DNA from 3 places in the Idiomarina sp. 29L genome. Region 1 is predicted to be linked to each of the others. Evidence: predicted binding sites of a transcription regulator. Region 1 holds the regulator's gene; each other region holds the start of a gene.

Region 1 (3,286 bases):
AGGGCGATAGTTTTACCCGATCCCGAGCGACCACTGACAATAATCAGTTGCATGGCTTATCTTCACCTTCCCCAATAAATAATTGATAAAGTGCGTTGTCACTTTCAGCGTTCCGAAGCGCGCGGGTGCAGTCTTTGTCATTCATGCGACGGGCAACGGCTGCTAATGTCTGCAAATGATTTTCATGCTCTGACTCTGGCACTAACAGCGCAAAAATAATGTCCACAGGTTGGTTATCAATCGCGTCAAACTCGATTGGCTCGTCTAACGTCAATAACACCGCAACCGGATGGCTGGCTTTAGCGAGTCGCCCATGAGGAATAGCAATACCTAAACCAATACCGGTACTTCCTAAGCGTTCACGGTTAACCAAGCTTTCAAAAATGTCATGACGAGTAATGCCTGACAGTTTTGGCGCGACAATTTGGCTAATGGTTTCTAATAACCGCTTTTTACTTGCACCCTCGACTGCACACCTGGTGCAGTCGGGGCTTAACAACTCACTTATTTGCATGGACTAATGCTTTTTCATTTTTTCTTTGTGTTTAATAACCTGACGGTCAAGCTTATCGATTAAACCATCAATGGCTGCGTACATATCATCGTGAACAGAGTCAGCGAAAATCTCGCCGCCGTTCAGGTGCACGGTAGCTTCCGCTTTTTGATTCGTTTTTTCAACATTAAGGATGACGTGAACGTTGGTGATATGGTCAAAATGGCGCTCTAACTTAGCAAATTTTGTGTCCACATACTCACGTAGAGACTCAGTGATATCGATATGATGACCAGTAAGATTAATTTGCATAACGTCTTCCTTCTGCAGTTTACAAGTTATAAAAGACTCTTGCGTTGACTCGATGAGGGAATATTCAGTGATTCCCGATACTTCGCAATTGTCCTCCTCGCTACTTTGATGCCTTGCTCGGCTATCAGTTCAGCGATTTTGCTGTCGCTTAATGGTTTGCTACGGTTTTCTGCAGCGACTAACTTCTTAATTAAAGCACGTATTGCGGTACTTGAACACTCACCTCCACCTTCTGTACTGACATGGCTAGAGAAAAAGTATTTTAATTCAAAAATGCCTCGTGGGCAGTGCAGAAACTTCTGCGTTGTTACCCGTGAAATGGTGCTTTCATGCATTTCCACGGCTTCAGCGACATCATTGAGTACCATTGGTTTCATGGCCTCTTCACCGTACTCAAAAAAGCCCTGCTGGCGCTGAACAATACAGTTGGCAACTTTCAACAGCGTTTCATTGCGACTCTCCAGACTTTTAATAAACCAACGCGCTTCCTGTGTATGGTTTTTAATGTACTGACTGTCTGCCGAGGACTTCGCCGCTTTACTCAGTGCCGCGTATTCTTCATTGACCTTTAATTTAGGTACGCTATCCGGGTTTAATTCGACCACCCAGCGACCATTCTTTTTCATGACCGCAACGTCAGGAATCACGTACTCAACTTCTTGTTGAGCAACTTGTTCGCCCGGGTGCGGGTGCATTTGCTGAATCAGCCGCATGACTTCACGTAAGTCATTTTCGGTTAATTTGAGCTTTTTCTGGATATTGCGGAAGTCTCGGTTGCCCAGCAAGTCCATATGCTCGCTAACCAGAGTGATAGCAGCGAGCTTAAACGGCGTGCTGTCGTCCAGTTGTCGTAATTGAATCGCCAGGCACTCGCTGACGGTACGTGCGCCGACACCGACTGGGTCAAAGTGTTGGATGCGCTTGAGTACCATGCAGACTTCTTCTTCGCCAACCTCGGGTAAGCGCACAGACTCAATAATGTCTTCAATATTCGTTGTTAAATAACCATTGTCGTCAATGGCTTCGATAATGGCTTCGCCAATCGCAGTGTCTTCTTCAGAAAAGTGCGACAGTTGCATTTGCCAAATCAGATGGTCTTGCAAAGACTCGCTCGTTGAGCCTTGGTACACCTCATAGTCACCGTCGTAGGATTTGCCGTTTGAGGCCGCTCCGGTAGCAGGAGTCGACGATGAATAGGTATCATCCCATGTGCTGTCCACAGGGAGGTCTTCTGGCATTTCCTGAGTTTTTATAACATCGGAGGTTTCACGCTGACTGTCGTCTTTATTTGACGAATGAGGGGAGTCGGTGCTGTCACCGTCATGAGGTTGTTCGCTTTCAACTTCCAGTAACGGGTTATTGTCCAGCGCGTCCTGAATTTCAGCCTGTAAGTCGAGCGAAGAAAGCTGCAGCAAGCGTATCGCTTGTTGTAACTGAGGCGTCATGGTCAGTTGCTGACCAATTTTTAGCTGCAGACTTTGTCTCATGGTTATCGTCCCGGTATCACGTTAAAGGGTGAACTGCTCACCGAGGTAAACATCTTTAACCTGTTGATTCGATAATATACTTTCTGCATCTCCGCTGGCAATAAGTTCTCCGTGACTAACAATGTACGCATGCTCACAAACGGACAAGGTTTCTCTGACATTGTGGTCTGTAATAAGTACACCAATACCACGCTGCTTTAAATGTTCAACAATTTTCTTAATGTCGATAACCGAAATTGGGTCGACGCCTGCAAAGGGCTCATCCAGAAGAATAAACGTGGGCTCTGCGGCAAGGGCGCGGGCAATTTCGACACGACGTCTCTCACCGCCGGATAAGCTCATCCCCAGACTGTTCGCAATATGACCAATATTGAACTCTTCAAGAAGCGAGTCGAGCTGTTCTTCGCGAGCGTCCGCTGAAAGCTCTTTACGGGTTTCTAATATCGCCATCAGGTTATCGCGCACGGTCAGCTTTCTGAAAATCGATGCTTCTTGCGGTAGATAACCAATTCCGCGGCGAGCACGCTCATGCATTGGCAGAGACGTTAGGTCGTCTTTGTCTAGTAAAATCTGGCCTTTGTCGCTGTTGATTAAGCCGACAATCATATAAAACGTCGTTGTTTTCCCCGCACCATTGGGCCCTAAGAGCCCAATAATCTGGCCCTGACTGACCTCCAGGCTAACGTCCTTTACAACCTGACGACGCTTAAAGCTTTTGGCAAGATGTTTGACTCGTAAGGTGGCCATAATTAAGGGTTCTCGTTGTCGGTTTTGTCGTCTTTTGTTTTCGGCGTAAATATCGTAATTACGCGCCCGTTATCGGCATCAGAGCTGCTTGCAGAGATCGTCTGTGCGGCTAAGTCGTAGACGATCGTATCACCGCTTGAACTGCTTGTGCCCTGAGAGATTTTCGCGTCCCCGCTGAGCTCGAGACGTTGTTCGACTTGGAAGTAGGTTATTTTATTTGCCTGAGCGCTAATATCGTTGCCGTTTT
Region 2 (3,286 bases), on a different contig from region 1:
CGACTCCGCCGCTGAATTGACATAGCGTATGGTGAAATTCTCGTCTAAAACGAGTATCCCGGTCAGAAGCTGATTGATTAAGGTATTTGTATTCACAAGGAGAGAATAGCGTACGCACCAAATTGGTGCAATTAAAAAGGGCGGTATAAACCGCCCTTTAAAGGTTGTTAAACGCTGTAGTACATATCGAACTCTACCGGGTGGGTAGTCTTCTTCAATGTCTCTACTTCGTTGTATTTAAGGCCAATATAAGCGTCGATCATGTCATCGTCCATAACACCGCCTTGCTTCAGGAAGTCACGGTCTTTATCTAATGCTTCCAGCGCCATTTCTAACGAATGACAAACGGTTGGAATGTCTTTCGCTTCTTCTGGCGGCAAGTTGTATAAATCCTTGTCCATTGCATCACCCGGGTGAATCTTGTTACGAATACCGTCAAGACCAGCCATAAGCAGTGCAGTGAAACACAGGTAAGGGTTCGCACTTGGGTCAGGGAAACGCACTTCAATACGACGCGCTTTAGCACTCGACACCAGCGGAATGCGAATGGATGCAGAACGGTTACGCGCTGAGTAAGCCAGCATCACCGGTGCTTCAAAGCCTGGCACCAAACGCTTATAAGAGTTCGTTGATGCGTTAGCGAAGGCATTAATCGCACGAGCGTGTTTCACAATACCGCCAATGTAATAAAGCGCCGTTTCGCTTAAGCCAGCATATTGGTCGCCTGCGAACAGGTTTTCGCCGCCTTTATTCAGTGACATATGTACGTGCATACCTGAGCCGTTATCGCCCACTAAAGGCTTAGGCATAAAGGTGGCTGTCATGCCATAAGAATGAGCAACATTGTGCACAACATATTTGTAAATCTGCAGCTCGTCGGCTTTGGTTGTCAAGGTGTTGAAACGGGTCGCTACCTCGTTCTGACCAGCTGTCGCCACCTCATGGTGGTGCGCCTCAACCACTAAGCCCATGTCTTCCATAACCAAACTCATGGTGCCACGAATGTCGTGAGCTGAGTCGACCGGTGGTACCGGGAAGTAACCGCCTTTTACGCCCGGACGGTGAGCCATGTTGCCTTCCGAGTACTCACGACCTGAGTTCCACTCTGCTTCATCCGCATCAATTTTATAGAACGAGCCGCTCATATCAGTACGGAAACGAACATCGTTGAAAAGGAAAAACTCTGGCTCCGGACCAAAGTAAGCTTCATCGGCAATGCCAGAACTGCGCAGGAACTCTTCCGCACGTTTGGCGATAGAGCGTGGGTCACGGCTGTAACCTTGCAGTGTTTCAGGCTCTAAAATGTCGCAACGAATGTTTAACGTCATTTCATCAGTGAACGGATCCAGTACGGCTGAATCATTGTCAGGCATTAACACCATGTCCGATTCGTTAATACCTTTCCAGCCTGCAATTGACGAGCCGTCAAACATTTTACCTTCTTCGAAGAAGTCTTCATCGATTTGCGACACCGGAATAGTGACGTGTTGTTCTTTACCCTTAGTATCGGTAAAGCGTAGGTCGACGAATTTTACGTCGTTTTCTTTAATGGTATCGAAAATCTTATCAGCTGACATGTTGTCCTCCAGTAGACAGCGTCTTTAAAAAGTAACAGCCACAGTATAGCAAAGCCTGTGCCAATTTACTTTTTATTAAAAATCAATCAGTTACTTCAGTGTCATTTTTGTGCAAACTTACTTGCGCACCATTACCGCTCATTACGCACCATTAGGGTGCATTCGATCACCGGCAGTCACAAATTCGGAACAGAATGAGTGGCGGTTTATTCGACAAAAATAACGAACAAAAAACAATCAGGTCTTTTTTAATATCGTCTAAGCAGGTAGAATACGCCGCTATTTTTCATAAACCCCCGTCGGAAGGGTTGGGTTTACACTCACTACCGACAAACACAGGCTTTCTTAATGACAACTCAGGCATTTGATATCAATAAGCTTCGCAACATTGCGATTATTGCGCACGTAGACCATGGTAAGACGACACTCGTAGATAAGTTGCTCCAGCAATCCGGTACACTCGAAAGTCGTGGTGAGCTTGAAGAGCGCATCATGGACTCTAACGATCTGGAAAAAGAACGCGGCATTACTATTTTGGCCAAAAACACAGCCGTTAACTGGCAGGACTACCGCATCAACATTCTGGATACTCCAGGGCACGCTGACTTTGGCGGTGAAGTTGAACGCGTTCTTTCTATGGCAGACTCTGTATTACTGGTGGTCGACGCTGTTGACGGTCCTATGCCACAAACGCGTTTCGTCACACAGAAAGCATTCGAGCACGGTTTAAACCCAATTCTTGTTATCAACAAAATCGACCGCCCGGGCGCTCGTCCTGACTGGGTCATGGATCAGGTCTTCGACTTATTCGATAACTTAGGTGCCACCGACGAACAGTTAGACTTCCCAGTGGTTTACGCGTCGGCATTGAACGGTTGGGCGACTCGCGAAGAGGACACGGTTGGCGAGAACATGACACCGTTGTTCGAAACTATCGTCAATGAAGTTAGCCACCCAGACGCCGACCCAGACGCTGACTTACAGATGCAAATTTCACAGCTGGATTACTCAAGCTACCTTGGTGTTATCGGTATTGGTCGTGTGACTCGCGGTAGCGTGAAAGTCAACCAACAGGTAACCATTGTGGGTGCTGACGGCAAAGAGCGTAGCGGTAAAATTGGTAAAGTCTTTAATTATCTGGGCCTTGACCGCATTGACGCCGAATCAGCGCATGCAGGCGACATTTGTGCGATAACCGGTTTGGGCGAACTGAAGATTTCAGATACCGTTTGTGCGGTTGGCGCAGCTGAGGCAATGAAGCCGCTAAGCGTTGACGAGCCAACAGTGACCATGACGTTCCAGGTCAACACCTCTCCGTTTGCGGGTAAAGAAGGTAAGTTCGTTACTTCACGTCAAATTCTTGAGCGTTTACAGCAAGAGCTGGTTCACAACGTAGCGCTTCGCGTTGAAGAAACGGACAACCCGGATAAATTCCGCGTATCAGGCCGTGGTGAATTACACTTAGGTGTATTAATCGAAAACATGCGCCGCGAAGGTTTCGAGCTCGCTGTGTCTCGCCCGGAAGTTATCATCAAAGAAGAAGACGGTAAGAAAATGGAACCGTATGAGTCTTTGACTGTTGATATCGAAGAGCAGCACCAGGGTTCGGTCATGGAAAAACTGGGCTTACGTAAGGCCGAGATGACCAATATGACACCTGACGGTAAAGGTCGTGTCCGTGTTGACTTCGAAGTACCAAGCCGTGGCTT
Region 3 (3,286 bases), 400 kb from region 1:
AGTACAGCCATTATTGTCCTCCTATCACTGACCTATCAGCCAGGCTCGACGCCGGTAAGCTTAAAATAGCTCGACAGCCACCCTTGTCATTATTCGTTAACGTCAATTCACCCTGATGATCACTCAATACATGTTTCACTATGGTCAGCCCCAAGCCGGTTCCTTTACCTTGTGGTTTATTAGTTTCAAACGGGTGCAGAGCTTTTTCTTTCATGTTTTCCGGCAAGCCCTCACCGTCATCGTCGATAATAATATTCAAGGTATTGCGGTTATCGAGCTCGGCATGCAAGTGCACTCTATGTTTTGCTGCCTGTAACGCATTGCGCATGACATTCACCAGCGCCAGTTCAAGCCGCTTACTATCCACTTTTAACGTGACATCCGGTAACTCACCCAGCTCGACTTTGGCTGAGCCTTTATCTTGCTCAAACTGAATACTGGTTACTGCCGTTTCAACCAAAGACTGAAGCGATAAGGTTTCTCTCTGCTGAACCGGTGTTCTGGAGAATGCGAGAAGCTGATTCACCAACCCGGTTAGGCGTTGCACTTGACCACGCACCGCTTGCAGCTGACGCTGACTTTCTTCATCTTTGTGGGTTCTTAGCAACCGACTGGCACGTCCGTCGATAACGGTAAGCGGGGCCCCTAGTTCGTGTGCGACCCCGCTAGCGACGCTACCTATAGCCGCCATTTTTTCCTGTTCGCGCAATGCCTGCTGAAGTGAGGTTTCGTGCTGACGTCGCTGCTCTAGCTCCTTTTCGGCATTTTCAATACTGTCCAGCATTCGATTCAGCCCCTGAGCAACCTCCTGCAGTTCAGAGGGACCTTCAGGCTCTACACGCGCGTTGCGGTTACCTTCCGCCACTTGCAGCATGGCGTCTTTCAGTTTGACAACGTGTCGTCCCACACCGCGATAATGACCGAATACCAATACGGCGATGGTGATAACGGCAAAAGCGCCCCAGGTTAACCAGGCATATTGACTAAGTTCTTCGAAAGACTCATCAAAGTCACTGGCTCGGCGGTTAATTTGCAATAACCCGATAATTCGACCGCCTCTGTCCACTATGGGAAGGAACTGTGAGAAAACATCACGTCCTTCTACCCGTCGGTAGTCGTCCTGTTTTATTCCGGTTTGCACCGTTTGTAACGCTAACTGACTATTACTTAAATCCGTTTCCGTTACCCCCGCCTCAGCAACTTGCTCGCCGTAAACGTTGTAAACCGATGCACCATAAACACGGCCGATACTAAAAACAGAGTCGAGGTTAGCCTGTACCGTATCTAAGTCATTATTAACCAACGCATCACTAATCGGTAAGCTGATAGCGCGCCCCAAAAGCTCTAAGTCGCTTTTTAAACGATCATTAGCTTCCTCTGAAGCAACCTGTAAGCCCACACTGATAGCTACGCCCGAAATAAGCAGCATAGGGAAAACGACGTAAACAAGTAAGCGGCGTTGCAAACTAGAAAGCGGCCATCTGTATACTTTTGTCACACTCTCCTCCTTTGGCTGTGTACTCAGGATACACATTTTCCAAAGCGCCTGCCTTAAAGATCACTCCTTAAATAAAAAGAACATTAATAACAGTGTCTTATAGAGTTGGCACAGTCTTCGCTTTAAATAGAGTGTTAGTTAATCTGACAGAATCAACAAGGAGATTATCATGCAAAAGACAATCATCGCATTAGCTACGGTATTCGCACTGGGTAGCACTGCCGCTATAGCACAGCAGCAACAAGCGCAAGACACCATGGCTCAACAGCAAACTCAGGAAATTACGGAAGGTATGCTGGTTAAATTTGTTTCAGCAATGGAAGAAGTACAGGGTGTTACTGAAAAATACCGTGCAAAATTCCAAAATGCAGAAAACCAGGAAGAAGCTCGTAAAATTCAGCAGTCTGCTCAACAAGAAATGATTGCAGCGGTTGAAGATGCGGGTCTGACGCCTCAGCAGTACAACATGATCATTCAACAAGCACAGAATGATGAAGAGTTACGCGCTCGCTTAGAAGAGTTAACGTCTGACTCTTAATTCGTTTTAATGTAAAGCTGTTACAAAATCCGCAATCAGTTTGGTCTGATTGCGGATTTTTTTGATCATATCTCCTATGCTTTACGTAACTCATTAAACTAAAAAGAATTAAACGCAAGGAGACAGCGACGTGAAAGCATCCGATTTATTCGTAAAAGCTCTGGAAAACGAAGGTGTTGAATACGTTTTCGGCATTCCGGGGGAAGAAAATCTGGACCTATTAGAGTCTCTTTCAAAATCTAAAATTGAGCTTATTTTAACCCGACATGAGCAAGGCGCTGGCTTTATGGCCGCAACTTATGGTCGTTTAACGGGCAAACCCGGCGTTTGTTTATCGACGTTAGGGCCTGGCGCAACCAACCTGGTGACGCCAGTAGCCTATGCGCAACTGGGCGCTATGCCAATGGTGGTTATTACCGGCCAAAAACCCATTAAAGAGCGTCACCAGGGTCAATTTCAGATTATCGACGTTGTCGATATGATGACGCCCATTACCAAATACACACAGCCTATTATCAGCGCCAGCAGCATTCCGTCCCACGTTCGGGAAGCGTTTCGTCGTGCAGAAGACGAGCGGCCGGGTGCGTCTCACCTGGAGTTATCCGACGATATTGCGCGCGAAGAAGTGAACGCTAATCCAATAACGCCGAGCTTCTCGCGCCGGCCTATCACAGAGCATAAAGCGGTTCGTCATGTTCTGCAGCTGTTAAAAGACGCGAAACACCCTGTGCTGCTTATTGGTGCTGCGGCAAACCGAAAAATTACCGCAAAAATGCTCAGAGCTTTTGTCGATAAAACCGGCATTCCATTTATTACAACGCAAATGGGTAAAGGGGTTATTAATGAAGATCACCCTCGCTGGTTAGGTAATGCAGCAGTCTCAGACGGTGACTACCCACACCGGGCAATAGAAAAGGCCGACTTAATTCTGAATGTTGGTCATGATGTTGTCGAGAAGCCTCCGTTTATGATGAAAACCGGAGTCAACGACGAAAGAAAAGTGGTTCATATCAACTTCCAGGGCGCCCAGGTAGACTCGGTCTACTTCCCACACGCCAGTATGATTGGTGACATTGGTAATAGTATTTGGCAGCTAAAAGAAGGCATTGAGCCGCAAGAGCACTGGGACTTTGACTTTATGCTGAAGGTTCGCGACCACATGCGGGATCATACCGATGAAGGTGCCGACGACAGTCGTTTCCCTATTTTACCTCAACGCTTAGTCGAAGACGTGCGGGAAGTCATGCCAG

Evidence for each region. Region 1 encodes sigma-54, which starts transcription at its own class of promoters, with help from an activator protein. Its sites were predicted from a motif close to GTTGGCACGNNNNTNGNNT; they were not measured.
Region 2: a site for sigma-54 is predicted at 1,624-1,642, ahead of glnA (glutamate--ammonia ligase). Genes of this name have one in related genera too.
Region 3: a site for sigma-54 is predicted at 1,603-1,621, ahead of EST55_RS07230 (DUF4168 domain-containing protein). Genes of this name have one in related genera too.

What each region holds. Positions count from the first base shown of each region.
Region 1 is NZ_SDJS01000002.1:345,872-349,157, reverse strand. It holds gene rapZ (RNase adapter RapZ) at 1-53, opposite strand, end outside; gene ptsN (PTS IIA-like nitrogen regulatory protein PtsN) at 44-514, opposite strand; gene hpf (ribosome hibernation promoting factor) at 518-805, opposite strand; gene EST55_RS05305 (RNA polymerase factor sigma-54) at 832-2,292, opposite strand; gene lptB (LPS export ABC transporter ATP-binding protein) at 2,314-3,039, opposite strand; gene lptA (lipopolysaccharide transport periplasmic protein LptA) at 3,042-3,286, opposite strand, start outside.
Region 2 is NZ_SDJS01000005.1:122,405-125,690, reverse strand. It holds gene glnL (nitrogen regulation protein NR(II)) at 1-96, opposite strand, end outside; gene glnA (glutamate--ammonia ligase) at 168-1,577, opposite strand; gene typA (translational GTPase TypA) at 1,926-3,286, shown strand, end outside.
Region 3 is NZ_SDJS01000002.1:742,181-745,466, reverse strand. It holds gene EST55_RS07240 (sigma-54 dependent transcriptional regulator) at 1-11, opposite strand, end outside; gene EST55_RS07235 (HAMP domain-containing sensor histidine kinase) at 11-1,498, opposite strand; gene EST55_RS07230 (DUF4168 domain-containing protein) at 1,668-2,036, shown strand; gene EST55_RS07225 (acetolactate synthase large subunit) at 2,167-3,286, shown strand, end outside.